Maricaulis maris: one gene and its partner. The main gene of each other region encodes a partner of the protein of the gene in region 2 in a complex. Links are inferred from orthologs where the notes say so. Each region holds a gene or a part of one and is shown on either strand. Other genes may lie near its edges.

Region 1 (6,988 bases), 120 kb from region 2 along the record:
CGTGGCAAAGTCGGACAGGGCAGTCAGGCGCCAAAGCGTGGTCATGGGGGCAGTCTCCGGATCAGGCGGGCGGTGTGGACGCTGACGGCGCGGAAATCAAGCGGGGAGGGGTGTGGGGCAGAATGCTGTGGGTCCGGATAGGAGCGAAAGCTCGGGAGACTCCCTTGATTGTCATGCCAGCGGATGCGGCTGTCTCCCGGCAAGACAAACAAGGATGATTGGGCACGCTTGTGCCGAAGCGTTACTCCGCCTCCAGCGCCTCAACCAGCACGGCGCGGATCTCCTGCCAGGCCGGCGCGGTCGGATCGATCAGCTCGAAATGGCCGGCGTCCGGCAGTACAACATGGCGCACGGTGTCACCCCGCGCACCGGCGAGGATTGTGTAGCGCTCGCCGAGTACCGGCGGCACGATCGGATCAAGCTCACCGGAGATGATCACCTGATCGACCGCGATCGCGGCCATGGAGCCCGGCGAGACCTGGGCCATCAGCGCCCGCGTCTGGCCCTCAACCGGGCCGATGAGGCTATCGACCGTGTCCGGTTCGCCGCAGCGCCCCGGCCCGTGGGCGCGGTAATCGGCGAGATCATTGATCCCGGCCAGCGTCACGACCGTGCTCGGGATCAGCGGTTCTGCCCGCCAGGCCGCGCTGTCTTCCGGCAGGCCGCCGCGTGCCGCTGCCCACAGGGCCAGATGTCCGCCGGCGGAATGACCGGTGAGGACCAGCCGGTCAAGATCGAGCGGATAGTCCCCGGCGACGGCGCGGAGGTGATCCATCCCGTCGGCAATATCCTCGAAGGTGCCGGGCCAGCCACCCGTCTCATGTCCGATGCGGGCGTATTCGAGATTCCAGACCGCAATCCCGTGATCGCGCAGGTCGGCGGCGACATAGTCCTGCAGGATGGTGCCGGGAATCTGCGACAGCCAGCAGCCACCATGCACCATCGCCACCACCGGGAAGGGACCGTTCCCCTCGGGCATCCAGAGCTCGCCGAATTCCTGTTCGCCCTCGCCGAAGGCAATCCGCGCCGTCGCGGTCTCGCGCGGCCGGTCGAGGAGTTCGTTCCAGGCGATGGGTCGCGCGTCGGCGTGGGGGTCGGCGAAGGTGGGAGTCGATCCTGGCAGCGACTGGCAGGATGCGAGGGCGGTTGTGACCGCGAGGAGGACAGAAAGGCGATGCAGACGGAACATGGCGGCTCACAGGGTGGCTGGAGCGACAAACTTTCCGCGAAACGGGTGTTTTGTCATCGGACGAGCTGAGGATTTCTTCTCCGCGTGCGGAGACGTGGCCCGCCGCGACCCAAGATCTGTAAACGGGTGCGCTTGAAACGACTCTCTTTCCACCTGACCACGGTCATCCCCCGGATGAGCGCTGCGCGCTCCCCGTGGGATGACGGAGTGTGAGAGGGAGGGGCTGGAGTGCGATAGGTCCTTCCCGTGACGGGCAAGGTGCCCCGGATTTAATCCGGGGCGGACGGGGCGAGACGCGCCAGCATTGTGTCGTTGACGGTCTGTCACCCACTCCGTCTTGCCCTCACGGGCGATCCACCTCGCCCATCAAGGGCGAGGGCCTTCGGGGCCCTCTACGGCAATTCCCGCAGGAAGTTCTCGACCACCTTTTTCTCGCCGGCCTTGTCGAACTTCACCGTGTATTTCGACCCGTCGGCTTTCTTCACCGTGCCGTAGCCGAACTTGTCGTGGAAGACGCGGTCGCCGGCGCGCCAGGTTCCCTGTGTGTCGGAACCGCCGCTTTCGATCAGCGTGGCCTTGGCGTTGATGGTGGGCGGGGCGGACTTGCGGCCCGATTGCTGGTTGGCCTGATAGCGCTTCCAGCCGGGGCTGGAATAGCTCGAGGCCATGGCGTCGGGCTTCTGGCTGACGCTCTCAAAGCCTGGTCCGCCGTCATAATAGCCGGTCTCCGAGCGCGCCTCGACATGGTCGATCGGCATCTCGTCGATGAAGCGGGACGGGATGACGGTCTGCCAGCGGCCATAGATCATGCGATTGGCGGTGAAGGTGATGATGGCGCGTTCGCGGGCCCGGGTGATGCCGACATAGGCGAGGCGGCGTTCCTCCTCGAGCGAGCGCGTGCCGCCCTCGTCGAGCGAACGCTGCGACGGGAAGACGGTCTCTTCCCAGCCGGGCAGGAAGACGAGCGGGAATTCCAGACCCTTGGCGCCGTGCAGCGTCATCAGCGAGACTTCGTCCTCGTCCGGCTTGCGGTCGGCATCGGTCAAAAGGGCGACGTGTTCGAGATAGGCTTCCAGCGTGTCGTACTCGCCCATGGAGCGGACGAGCTCCTTGAGGTTCTCCAGCCGGCCGGCGGCCTGGGGGGTCTTGTCCTCGCGCCACATGGCGGTGTAGCCGCTTTCGTCGAGCACGATCTCGGCCAGCTCGTCGAGCCGGCTCTGCTCGGATTGTTCGCGCCAGCGCTCGATATCGCGCAGGAAAACCGAGAGCGCGGTGCGCGCCTTGCCGCGGATCTCGTCGGTGCCGAGCATGACCCGCGTTGCTTCCATCATCGGCACGGCCATGGCGCGGGCGGTCATGGCAATCTTCTGGACCGTGGTGTCACCAATGCCGCGCTTGGGTGTGTTGACGATGCGCTCGAAGGCGAGATCGTCCTCGGGCGAGCGGACCAGGCGCAGATAGGCATGGGCGTCGCGGACCTCGGCGCGCTCGAAGAAGCGCGGTCCGCCGATCACCTTGTAGGGCAGGCCCAGCATGATGAAGCGGTCTTCAAAGGCGCGCATCTGCCAGGCCGCGCGCACCAGCACGGCACTGTCGGAATAGGCGCGGCCACCGGAGACCCAGTTCTCGATCTCCTCGGCGACATAGCGGGCCTCGGCCTCGCCATCCCAGATGCCGCGGACCTGGACCTTCTCGCCATCGGCATCATCGGTCCACAGCGTCTTGCCGAGGCGCGAGCGATTGGCCGCGATCAAGCCCGAGGCGGCGCCCAGGATATGCGCGGTCGAGCGGTAATTGCGCTCCAGCCGGATCACCTCGGCGCCGGCGAAGTCCTTCTCGAAGCGCAGGATGTTGTCCACCTCGGCGCCGCGCCAGCCATAGATCGACTGGTCGTCATCGCCCACGCAGCAGATATTCCCGGTGCCCTGGGCCAGGAGGCGCAGCCAGAGATACTGGGCGACATTGGTGTCCTGGTACTCGTCGACGAGCAGGTAGCGGAACTTGTCGTGATAGAGTTTCAGGACATCCGGATTGTCCTTGAAGATGTGCAGCGTGTGGAGCAGAAGATCGCCGAAATCGGCGGCATTGAGCGTCTTCAGGCGGGCCTGGTAGATCTGATAGAGGTCCTGGCCACGCCCTTCGGCGAAGGCCCACTTGTCTCCCTCGCCAAGCTGGGCCGGCATCAGGCCGCGGTTTTTCCAGCCATCGATCAGGCTGGCGAGATGGCGCGGTGTCCAGCGCTTCTCATCGATATTCTCCGCCTGGATGATCTGCTTCATCAGGCGCAGCTGGTCGTCTGTGTCGAGAATGGTGAAGGAGGATTTCAGGTCCACAAGCTCGGCATGGCGGCGCAGGATCTGGGCCGAGACCGAGTGGAAGGTTCCCAGCCACGGCACGCCCTCGACCGCCTCGCCGATGATCTTGCCGACCCGTTCCTTCATCTCGCGCGCCGCCTTGTTGGTGAAGGTGACGGCAAGGATTTCCCACGGCCGGGCGCGACCGGTGGCGAGGATATGGGCGAGGCGGGTGGTCAGGACGCGGGTCTTGCCGGTGCCGGCGCCCGCCAGCACCAGGACCGGCCCGTCCATCGCTTCCACGGCCGCGCGCTGCTCGGCATTGAGCCCCTGAAGATAGGGCGTCGGCGGCGCGGGGCGCGCCATGTCGGAGATGGAAAGACCGGACATTGCAATCCAAAGCTAGTGCAAACTGATTCAGGTGCGCATACTGGACCGATTGGCGCCCGATCCCAAGGGAGGGATGTGTGATTGTTCGTTTTTTGTTCGCTTTGGGTTGGTGTTGAAACGCTGAGTGGTTGAATGGCCGGTCGGCCCCGGATCTGCGCCCGGCTTTCGCCGGGCTTCGTCCGGGGGGAATAAGCTGGGTTGATTGAAATCTCACACATCCATTTTTCCCGGACGCGCATAGCGCGATCCGGGACCGACGTTGGTTCAGTGAGCGGGCAGTCCATCCAAAAGGGTTTGCGTATGACGTCAGTGATACAAGTCAGTGTTACTCGAGACAGTATCTGCGCGGCGGAAGAGGCTGAGCTTTCACATTCCGAGTGTTTGACGCTCTCGCCGGTGCACTCCACCGAGGAGCTGCTTGTGAGTTTGGGGCGAGCCTTTGAACGACCAACCTACGGCATCTGGATAGTGATCGCCGGCCAGCGTGAGATTGGCATTCTGCTGGGGCAAGATGAGCCACTCTTCGGCGTGAACGGCGTTGAGTTGGGGGAACTGCCTCGTCGCCTGGATGGTGGCCTTCAAATTCATCTTCAGCTGAAGAGATACAGCCGATACGGCCTTGAGCAGGAATGTGCCCGTCTCGGCGCCGTGTCGGTGGAAAAGCTATGAGCTGTTTAGCAGCGGAGGTTTGGACAGGGGCGTGAGGGAGTGCGGCTTTCCCCCGCTCGCCGGCCCCGGATCTGCGCCCGGCTTTTGCCGGGCTTCGTCCGGGGGAAATGAGCTGGGTTGATTGAAATCACACACATCCATTTTTCCCGGACGCGCAAAGCGCGATCCGGGACCGACGTTGAGCTCACCATTCCAGAATAGGTTCAGTCTTCGAGGCGGGTGACCATCGGAATCTGTTCATCGAAGTCACCGCGGATCTCGAACCAGAGGTCTTTCCAACCGGGGTTCATCGCTTCGATCAGCGCGATCTTCCAGGCGCGTCGCCAGCGTTTGATGAGATATTCGCGGTGGGCAGCGGACTCGAAGCCGTCATGCCATTCGAACCAGCCGAGTTGCTTGATGCCGTATCGCTTGGTGTGGCCGGCGATCGCTCCTGTCCGGTGCTGCCAGGTCCGCCAGACCAGGTCTTTCGTGCGGCCGACATAGAGGGCGCCGTGCGGGCGGCTGAAGAGGATGTAGACAGCTTCTGGTGCCAGCATTGTCATGCAATTTATAATTGCATATAACTTCAGTAATCGCAATGAGGGCGTGTTCTGATCGTCCCGTCGGCCCCGGATCTGCACCCGGCTTTCGCCGGGCTTCGTCCGGGGGAAATGAGCTGGGTTGATTGAATTCACACACATCCATTTTTCCCGGACGCGCGCAGCGCGATCCGGGACCGACGTTGAGCTCACCATTCCAGAACGAATTCAGTCTTCGAGGCAGGTCACGATCGGAACCTGCTCATCAAAATCACCGCGGATCTCGAACCAGAGGTCTTTCCAACCGGGGTTCATCGCTTCGATCAGCGCGATCTTCCAGGCGCGTCGCCAGCGCTTGATGAGATACTCGCGGTGGGCAGCGGACTCGAAGCCGTCATGCCATTCGAACCAGCCGAGTTGCTTGATGCCGTATCGCTTGGTGTGGCCGGCGATCGCACCGGTTCGGTGTTGCCAGGTCCGCCAGACCAGGTCTTTCGTGCGTCCGACATAAAGCGCGCCTTTCGGGCGGCTGAAGAGAATGTAGACGGCTTCGGGTGCGAGCATTGTCATGCAATTTATAATTGCATATCACTTCAGATATCGCAATGAGGGCGTGTTCTGATCGTCCCGTCGGCCCCGGATCTGCACCCGGCTTTCGCCGGGCTTCGTCCGGGGGAAATAAGCTGGGTTGGTTGTAATCTCACACACCCATTTTTCCCGGACGCGCATAGCGCGATCCGGGACCGACTTTGGGCTTAACAATCCCGAACGACTTCAGTCTTCGAGGCGCGCGACGATCGGGACCTGTTCGTCGAAATCGCCGCACCATCCGGCTTCACCCGAACAGCGCATCCACATTGGCCTGGGCGGCTTCGTCGTCGAGTTCGTCGGCGGCGTCGCTATGGCCATTGATTGTGCCGGAGGCGGCGGCGATGAGCGGCTTGATCTCTTCGCTCGCGAGTTCCGCGATCCGGGCGCAGGCTTCGGGGTTGGTGGTTTCGCGCAGGACTTCCTGCGCCCGCTGGACCTCACCGTCGATCTGCAGGATCAGGGTTTCCAGATGCGCCCGCACGGCATTCGGCGCAGCGCGATAGGCAAGGATGGCGAGGTCCTTGTCCTTGAAGCTGGAGTTGGCGAAGTGGCTGGGATAGTCGGCGGGCGCCCACTCCAGCACGTCTTCGGCGCAGTCGGGCATGTCCGGCAACATTTCCATCAGCATCACCACCTCGTTGAAGTGGTTGAGATAGTCGGTCGCCAGCCCGGTATTGGGATTGATATTGGCCGCAAGCAAAGCCTCCGCCGTCAGCGGAGACTCGCCGATCACGGGGCGATCGGAGGCCAAATTGTCAAAGTCACCCAGTCCCATGACGCCACTTTACCCCGAACATTCTTTCCAGAGGGCTAACCCCGCGCCCGCCACAGCCACAGCGCTCCCCTCAGCGGTGCTCTTCCTCGCTGATCTCGGCCAGCCGACGGGCATAGGCTGCCTGCGCGTCGGCCTTGGTGATGACACCGGTTATCGCCTGGGCGTCCGAGCGTTCGCGAACGATGGCGCTGTCGATCTGCTCGGCATCGAGGACAGCGAATGCCCGGCCGAGTGTGTCGTCCTCATAGACGCAGGTGCCGTCCGGCATGGTCGATTTGCCCCAGTCACCCAGCGGTTCCATGACGTCGCGGACGCGCACCATCTGCAGCACCAGGCGGCTGGCGCCGCCGGCAATGTCATAGCCGCGGCGGCGCATTTGCAACTGGAACAGCGAGCCGCCCAGGGTCGACTGCGACAGCACGGTGGCCAGCGAGACGGCGACCAGAACGGCGACCGAGGCTTCGTAGCTGGTGGTCAGCTCGAACACGATCAGCGTTGTCGAGAGCGGTGCGCCGAGGACGGCCCCGGCGACCGCGCCCATGCCGATGACGGCGAAGAA
Region 2 (6,996 bases):
CCAGATTGCGCATCATGAGCCCGCTCCCGCAAACAGGCCGGACAGGCTGCCGCGCATCAGCGTCACCGTGACCATGCCGACCAGCATGAAGACCAGCACCGAGATCAGCGAGCGGGCCGACAGGCGCGACAGGCCGCACACGCCGTGTCCACTGGTGCAGCCCGAGCCGAGCCGGGTGCCGAAGCCGACCAGCAGTCCGGCACCGACCAGCAGCGGCCAGCTGGTGGTGATGTCGACGCTCATGTCGGGACGGGCGCTGCCGGGCAGGGCCAGCATGACCAGCGGCGCGGCGACCAGGCCGACCAGGAAGGCGAGCCGCCAGGCGCGGTCGCCGGTCGCCCCGAACAGGGCCGAGCCCAACAGGCCGCTGATCCCGGCAATCCGGCCATTGAATGCCATCAGGATCACGGCCGACAAGCCGATCAGCGTGCCGCCGATCAGGGCCGAAACCGGTGTGAAGTTTTCCATGTGAGCCTCCCGGCCCCGAACGGGCCTGCTTTGGTGCCAGTCTAGGCCCGCCGCGACGCCGAGGCCAGCCGGCAGCGCGCAGGCGTTTGGCGCCGCACGCGCGAGGCGCCGGCCGCATGGGAGGCGAACGGGATGTCGGCCAATGCCGATAACCGGTTGATTTGATAACGTGACATCGCCGACATTCCGCTCGCGGGGTTTTCCCGGGCTGTCTCCACCCCGATTCCAATGCGCCAGGTCGTGAGGGGCGGTCGTTGAGTGTCCCTGGACCAGATCGCACGCCCTGCCGCCGGCTGCCGGGCCAGGCCTGTGCGGATCACACCGGGCAGGGCGGCGGTTTTGCGGAATTCCCGGGGTCCGCTCATTTCCCGCTCATCTTCGCTGCGCTAACCTGTGCCGGAACAATCAGGGGAATCACCGTGACCAGTACGCTCAGCCAGACATTTGCCATCAGCCTCACCGCCCTGGCCCTCATCGCCGCACCGGCCGCAGCGCTCCAGAAAGGCGCGGCGCCGGCCGCCTCGGCCGACTGCGATCTCGTCGCGTCGGCGCCCTGGGGCGGTGATCCGGACAGCGGACTGGTGGCCGAGGCGGTCACGATCTGCGGCGAGGATGGACGCACAAGGGCCACGCTCAGCCTGGTCGATGCGGACGGCGAGACACGCTATCAGGGGATCTTCCCCACCGACGAGGTGATGCTGCTCGCCTGGGCCGAACCCGGCCAGATGGACGAAGCCCTGACCGACTGGCTCGGCGCCTTTACCGATCTCGACAACACCGCCCACATCCCCGGCGCCGACGTCGAATTCCCCTTCTACGCCGCCGACGGCCTCACCGACGCCGACATCGACACCCTGCGCGCCGAGGCCCGCGACATGGCCTGCTACGTCCAGGGCATGGAAAGCGCCATGTGTCTGGTGCGCGAGGGTGAGGGCGTGCGGGAAATCGGGGTGTGGCTGTTCCCGGGCTAGTTTTTCGTCCCCGCCAGGCGGGGACGATGCCACCTGCGGCGCCACCCCACCGTCTCGCCCTGCCGGGCGATCCACCTCCCCATGCTGTGGGGAGGAAAGGCGATGCCACGCCTTGCCCGGACAAGACCCCGCTCCATCTCCCACCGTCATCCCACGGTCGCGGCAAAGCCGCGATCCGGGGGACCTCATCCACCCTGCCGATCGTTCTGCCTCCGCCAGCGCGCCCCGATGATCAACCCGGAGAGCTGAGGTCCCCCGGCTGCCCGCTGCGCGGTCACCGTGGGATGACGGAGATTGAGGGTGTGGGAGCGAGGAGCGGGCATGCCGCCACCCGGTCCTTCCCCTTGGTGGGGAAGGTGGGCCAGCGCAAAGCGCTGAGACGGAAGGGGTGAGATGCGCCAGCGTTTCGTCATCCACCGCCCATCACCCACTCCGTCTGGCCCGGTCGGGCGATCCACCTCGGTTATCGAGGGCGAGGACCCATCCCGCTTCGCACCGTCATTCCACGGTCGCGGCAAAGCCGCGATCCGGGGGACCTCACCCACCCTGCCGATCGTTCTGCCTCCGCCGCCTCGCTCGAGCGATCAACCGGAAAGCCGAGGTCCCCCGGATGTCCGCTGCGCGGTCACCGTGGGATGACGGAGGGCAGGGGCGAGGTAGGGAGATGGCCGGCCGCCACCCGGTCCTTCCCCTTGATGGGGAAGGTGGCCCGGCGCAAAGTGACGGCTTGGAAGGGGTGAAACGCATCAGCGTTTCGTCATCCACCGCCCATCACCCACTCCGTCTGGCCCGGTCGGGCGATCCACCTCGGTTGTCGAGGGCGAGGACCCATCCCGCTTCCCACCGTCATCCCACGGTCGCGGCTAAGCCGCGATCCGGGGGACCTCACCCACCCTGCCGATCGTTCTGCCTCCGCCGCCTCGCTCGAGCGATCAACCGGAAAGCCGAGGTCCCCCGGATGTCCGCTGCGCGGTCACCGTGGGATGACGGAGGGCAGGGGCGAGGTAGGGAGATGGCCGGCCGCCACCCGGTCCTTCCCCTTGATGGGGAAGGTGGCCCGGCGCAAAGTGACGGCTTGGAAGGGGTGAAACGCATCAGCGTTTCGTCATGCACCGCCCATCACCCACTCCGTCTGGCCCTAGCCGGCGATCCACCTCACCGATGAAGCGCGAAGAGTTTGGGTGTGGTGTTATGTCAGAGGTGGGATTCCGCTGATTGGGTATGCTCAAACCGGAGAAGGGTGTGTGTCGCCAAAATTTGTCTCATCCCCGTTCGCCCTGCGGGCAACGGAGGATGAAACCGCCCCGGATCAAGTCCGGGGAGACTCTACTCCCCCTTCAACGCCAAAATTTCATCCCGCAGCTTCGCCGCCGTCTCAAACTCCAGATCCGCCGCCGCCTCGCGCATCCGCTTCTCCAGGTCCGCAATCGTCGCGACCATGTTGTCCCCGGCCACGAAGGCTGCCTGATCGGCCTCGCGCAGACCTTTTGGCTTCCCATCACCCTTCTTGCGGCCCTTGGCGGCGACGCCGCGACCTTTGGCCTGCGACTCCATGACTTCTTCCAGGATGTCGCTGATGCCGCGGACGATCGTTTTCGGGGTGATGCCGTGTTCCTCGTTGTGGGCGATCTGTTTGGTGCGGCGGCGGTTGGTTTCGTCCATGGCGCGTTGCATCGAGCCGGTGATGCGGTCGGCGTAGAGGATGACTTTCGAGTCGGCGTTTCTGGCGGCGCGGCCGATGGTCTGGACCAGGCTGGTCTCTGACCGCAGAAAGCCTTCCTTGTCGGCGTCGAGGATGGCGACGAGGCCGCACTCGGGAATGTCCAGACCTTCCCGCAAGAGGTTGATGCCGATCAGCACGTCATAGACGCCCAGGCGGAGGTCGCGGATCAGCTCGATGCGTTCGACGGTGTCGACGTCCGAGTGCATGTAGCGGACCTTGAGACCCTGCTCGTGCATGTATTCGGACAGGTCCTCGGCCATGCGCTTGGTCAGGGTGGTGACCAGGGTGCGGAAACCCTTCTCCGTGGTGGCGCGGGCCTCGTCGATGACGTCGTCGACCTGCGACGCGCCATCGGTGGAGACCGGGCGGATCTCGACCGGCGGGTCGATCAGCCCGGTCGGGCGGATCACCTGCTCGGTGAAGACGCCGCCGGTCTGGTTGAGCTCCCACTGGCCCGGCGTCGCCGAGACCGAGATGGTCTGCGGCCGCATGGCGTCCCACTCCTCGAATTTGAGCGGGCGGTTGTCGAGACAGCTCGGCAGGCGGAAACCGTGATCGGCCAGCGTCTTTTTGCGGCTGTAATCGCCCTTGTACATGGCGCCGAGCTGCGGGATCGAGACATGGCTCTCATCGGCGAAGACGAGGGCGTCTTCCGGTATGTACTCAAAGAGTGTGGGCGGCGGCTCGCCCGGCTTGCGGCCGGTCAGGTAGCGGGAATAATTCTCGATGCCGGCGCAGGAGCCGGTGGCGCCGAGCATTTCCAGGTCGAACTCGGTACGCTGCTGCAGGCGCTGGGCTTCCAGCAGCTGGCCCTGGCTTTCCATCCAGGCGAGGCGTTCCTTGAGCTCGGCCTTGATCTTGACGATGGCCTGGTTGAGCGTCGGGCGAGGCGTCACATAGTGCGAATTGGCGTAGAATTTCACCGATTTGAGCTCGGTCATGGTCTTGCCGGTCAGCGGATCGAATTCGGTGATCTGCTCGACCTCGTCGCCGAAAAAGCCGATCCGCCAGGCGCGGTCGTCATAGTGGGCCGGGAAAACTTCCAGATTATCGCCGCGAATGCGGAAGGTGCCGCGGATGAAGGCGGCGTCATTGCGGGTGTATTGCAGGTCGACCAGCTGGCGCATCACGGCGCGCGGATCGGCGATATCGCCGGGCTTCAGCTCGAAGGTCATCGCCGTATAGGTCTCGACCGAGCCGATGCCGTAAATGCAGGAGACCGAGGCGACGATGATGACGTCATCGCGCTCGAGGATGGAGCGCGTGGCGGCGTGGCGCATCCGGTCGATGGCCTCGTTGATCGACGATTCCTTCTCGATATAGGTGTCGGTGCGCGGCACATAGGCTTCCGGCATGTAGTAGTCGTAATAGGAGACGAAATACTCCACCGCATTGTTCGGAAAGAAGCTTTTGAACTCGCCATAGAGCTGGGCGGCGAGCGTCTTGTTCGGGGCCAGGATCAGGGCCGGGCGCTGCACCGCCTCGATGATCTTGGCCATGGTGAAGGTCTTGCCGGTGCCGGTCGCGCCGAGCAGGACCTGGTCGCGCTCCTCGCTGTTGAGCCCCTCGACCAGCTCCTTGATCGCGGCCGGCTGGTCGCCGGTTGGGGAGTATTCCGAGACGCACTGGAAGCGTTGCCCGCCCTCGGACTTGGCCGGCCGGTCGGGACGGTGGGGCGTCCAGTCACTCGCCTTCGAAACTCTGGTCAGCGTGTCGAGCACGAAATCTTCCGGGGCGGTGAGGGTGTCGTCGAGGGTCAGTTTGGCCATGGGGGGAATATGTGCTGCCGGACGGGCGAGGGCCAGTGGGGTGGCTGTGATCGTCGGCGGGACGGGGCCACCTCCCTGCCAGCGTCCTGTCAGGAGCCTGCATACCGTATGAACGGATGTTAGCCGGGTGTTCAGGACAACAGGGTTAATGTGACCGTGAGGAGAACGCCATGTCGGCTTGCCAAACGCTTACGCTCGACCGCCTGACGGTGCTGCTGGTCGATGACAGCCGCCCGGTTCGCACGGTGATCCGGACCCTGCTCACCGGCTTGGGTTTCGGGCGCGTCTTCGAGGCCGCCGACGGTCAGGAGGCCCTCGTCATGACGCGGACCTGCCGTCCGGACCTTTGCCTGATTGATTATGACCTCGGGCTGGAGACCGGTCTCGACCTCGCCCGCCGGCTGAGCGATCCGCGCCAGTGCGACCGGGCCGGGCTGCCGCTCTTCCTGCTCGCCGCCGACGGATTTGGCCATCTGGTCCGCGATGCGGCGGCGGCCGGCATCACGGCGGTCCTGCCCAAGCCGGTCAGCCCCGGCACACTGATGGCCGGGCTGGCCCGTTGCCAAGTGACGCCTTCTGCCATATTTCCAACGCTGACCAGAGCGCCAGATAGGTGCGCGTCACGGAGCTGATCAATGCCGGGTGCATCGCTTGAAGGTCTGTCCATCCTTGTGGTCGAGGACGTTGCCGCGATCCGCAGCCTGGTCGTGAAGCTGCTCGAGCGGCTTGGCTGTGCCGATGTGCTGGAGGCCGCCGATAGCGAAACCGCCTGGCAACATCTCGAGAGAACTGCCTTCGATGTCGTCCTGCTCGATTATGGGCTGCAAGGCGATGATGGGATTTCGATAGCCCTGCGGCTGCGGCTGCAGGAAGACCAAGTCAACACCGATGTGCCGATCATCCTTTTGACCGCCCATGATGAAATGCGGATCGTTCAGGCCGCGCGCCAGGCGGATATTGATGCCTATCTGGTGAAACCCGTCATGCCGGACCGGCTCGGCCAACGCATTATCGAGGCGATCCGTACCCGGCAGGTCAGGCTGGGTACACCAAAGCGCTCCAGCGAGGTGCCCTGGCGAGACTGATCCGGATTGTCGACAGCTGGCCTCGCCGTCAGTCGGCCATGTCCGCGGGGACCGCATCGGCGCTCGGCCATTGCTCCGGATAGATCAGCGCGGTGGTGTCGAAACCGCGGGCCTGAAGCGCAGCGAGGCGGGTCTCGATGAAGCGCTCGCCCGGCTGCGGATCGCGGGCGAGGATCCAAAGATACCGACCTTCCGGTTCGGACACGACGACCCAGCTATAGTCCTCGGCCAGGTCGATGATCCAGTAATCGCCGAAGAAGGGGCCGAAAAAGCTGACCTCCAGCTTGGCATTGCTTTGCGGGTCGGCGATGCGGGCGCGGCCCTCGGCGACATTGACCGGACCCTCCAGACCCGCCTTCCAGCACGAATTGAGGACGCGGATCATCCCGTCAGCCCGGCGGGCATATTCCGCGATCACCCCGTCGCAGCCGCGCTCGAAGCCGTGATCGGCCCGCGCGATCTCGAACCAGCGCCCCAGATAGCGGTCCAGATCGACGGCCTCGACCGTTGTCGGCGGCTGGTCGCCGGCGAGGCGGTCGCGCGGTGGGGCCATGCAGCCGGCAAGGGCGGTCGCCGCGACCAGCGGGATGAGAAGCGATGTCTTCAGGTGCACGGGCATGGTCCTTTTTGTTGGTGGACGACCGCCTGTCGGCGGTCGCAGGGCTGAGTGTTTGACGACCGTTTGCCGGCGGTCGCTTGGTGGGGCGTAGCGGGTTCTCGACGGGCTGTGACCGGGTGGTCGGCCGATTACGGGAGGCGCCGATATTCCGGCCTGTTGTCAGGTCGGGAAAATGGCCCGGATGCCGTGCCGATCAAGCCGTCTGCCGGCCCGGTTGGTCCGGCCATCGGTGGCTTCGCCTTCCAGACCGCGTTCAAGCGTCGTCATAGACATTGGCCTCGATCACGGAGTCGAGCCCGATCTCGATATAATCGCCCAGCATGGGGGCGCCGAGCAGGTAGTCCTCTGTCGGGCCGCTGCG

Evidence for each region.
Region 1: the proteins of uvrB (region 2) and AAA969_RS10315 are in contact, whole or in part, in a crystal structure (PDB 7EGT), measured with the Thermus thermophilus proteins. The link is inferred for Maricaulis maris from one-to-one orthologs. Residues at the interface, in WP_096411307.1 of Thermus thermophilus: Glu23, Leu25, Arg26, Asp27, Gly28, Glu29, Arg30, Phe31, Arg55, Glu326, Asp327, Phe328, Glu379, Ser382, Gln383, His398, Gly400, Arg401; in WP_096412145.1 of Thermus thermophilus: His654, Arg656, Phe657, Gln666, Asp668, Glu669, Lys680, Arg681, Leu682, Ser683, Lys685, Tyr686, Ala687.

What each region holds. Positions count from the first base shown.
Region 1 is NZ_AP027270.1:2,162,512-2,169,499, reverse strand. What follows is about bases 1,228-4,193. They hold AAA969_RS10315 (ATP-dependent helicase), read right to left. Parts: upstream 3,874-4,193; coding sequence 1,582-3,873; downstream 1,228-1,581. Other genes in these bases: AAA969_RS10310 (hypothetical protein), read left to right, coding at 4,174-4,193. In the rest of the region: AAA969_RS10325 (50S ribosomal protein L11 methyltransferase), read right to left, coding at 1-45; AAA969_RS10320 (alpha/beta hydrolase family protein), read right to left, coding at 242-1,189; more of AAA969_RS10310, read left to right, coding at 4,194-4,542; AAA969_RS10305 (GIY-YIG nuclease family protein), read right to left, coding at 4,746-5,225; AAA969_RS10300 (GIY-YIG nuclease family protein), read right to left, coding at 5,292-5,633; AAA969_RS10295 (hypothetical protein), read right to left, coding at 5,899-6,384; AAA969_RS10290 (chloride channel protein), read right to left, coding at 6,500-6,988. UniProt on the Escherichia coli protein: A helicase with DNA-dependent ATPase activity. Unwinds DNA duplexes with 3'-5' polarity. Translocates on single-stranded DNA with 3'-5' polarity. Initiates unwinding more efficiently from a nicked substrate than double-stranded DNA.
Region 2 is NZ_AP027270.1:2,282,977-2,289,972, reverse strand. The notes cover bases 2,349-5,322. They hold uvrB (excinuclease ABC subunit UvrB), read right to left. Parts: upstream 4,932-5,322; coding sequence 2,766-4,931; downstream 2,349-2,765. Other genes in these bases: AAA969_RS10825 (response regulator), read left to right, coding at 5,102-5,322. In the rest of the region: AAA969_RS10845 (DUF6691 family protein), read right to left, coding at 1-16; AAA969_RS10840 (YeeE/YedE family protein), read right to left, coding at 13-468; AAA969_RS10835 (hypothetical protein), read left to right, coding at 888-1,439; more of AAA969_RS10825, read left to right, coding at 5,323-5,563; AAA969_RS10820 (response regulator), read left to right, coding at 5,567-6,016; AAA969_RS10815 (lipocalin family protein), read right to left, coding at 6,045-6,629; AAA969_RS10810 (DUF3775 domain-containing protein), read right to left, coding at 6,889-6,996. UniProt on the Escherichia coli protein: The UvrABC repair system catalyzes the recognition and processing of DNA lesions. A damage recognition complex composed of 2 UvrA and 2 UvrB subunits scans DNA for abnormalities.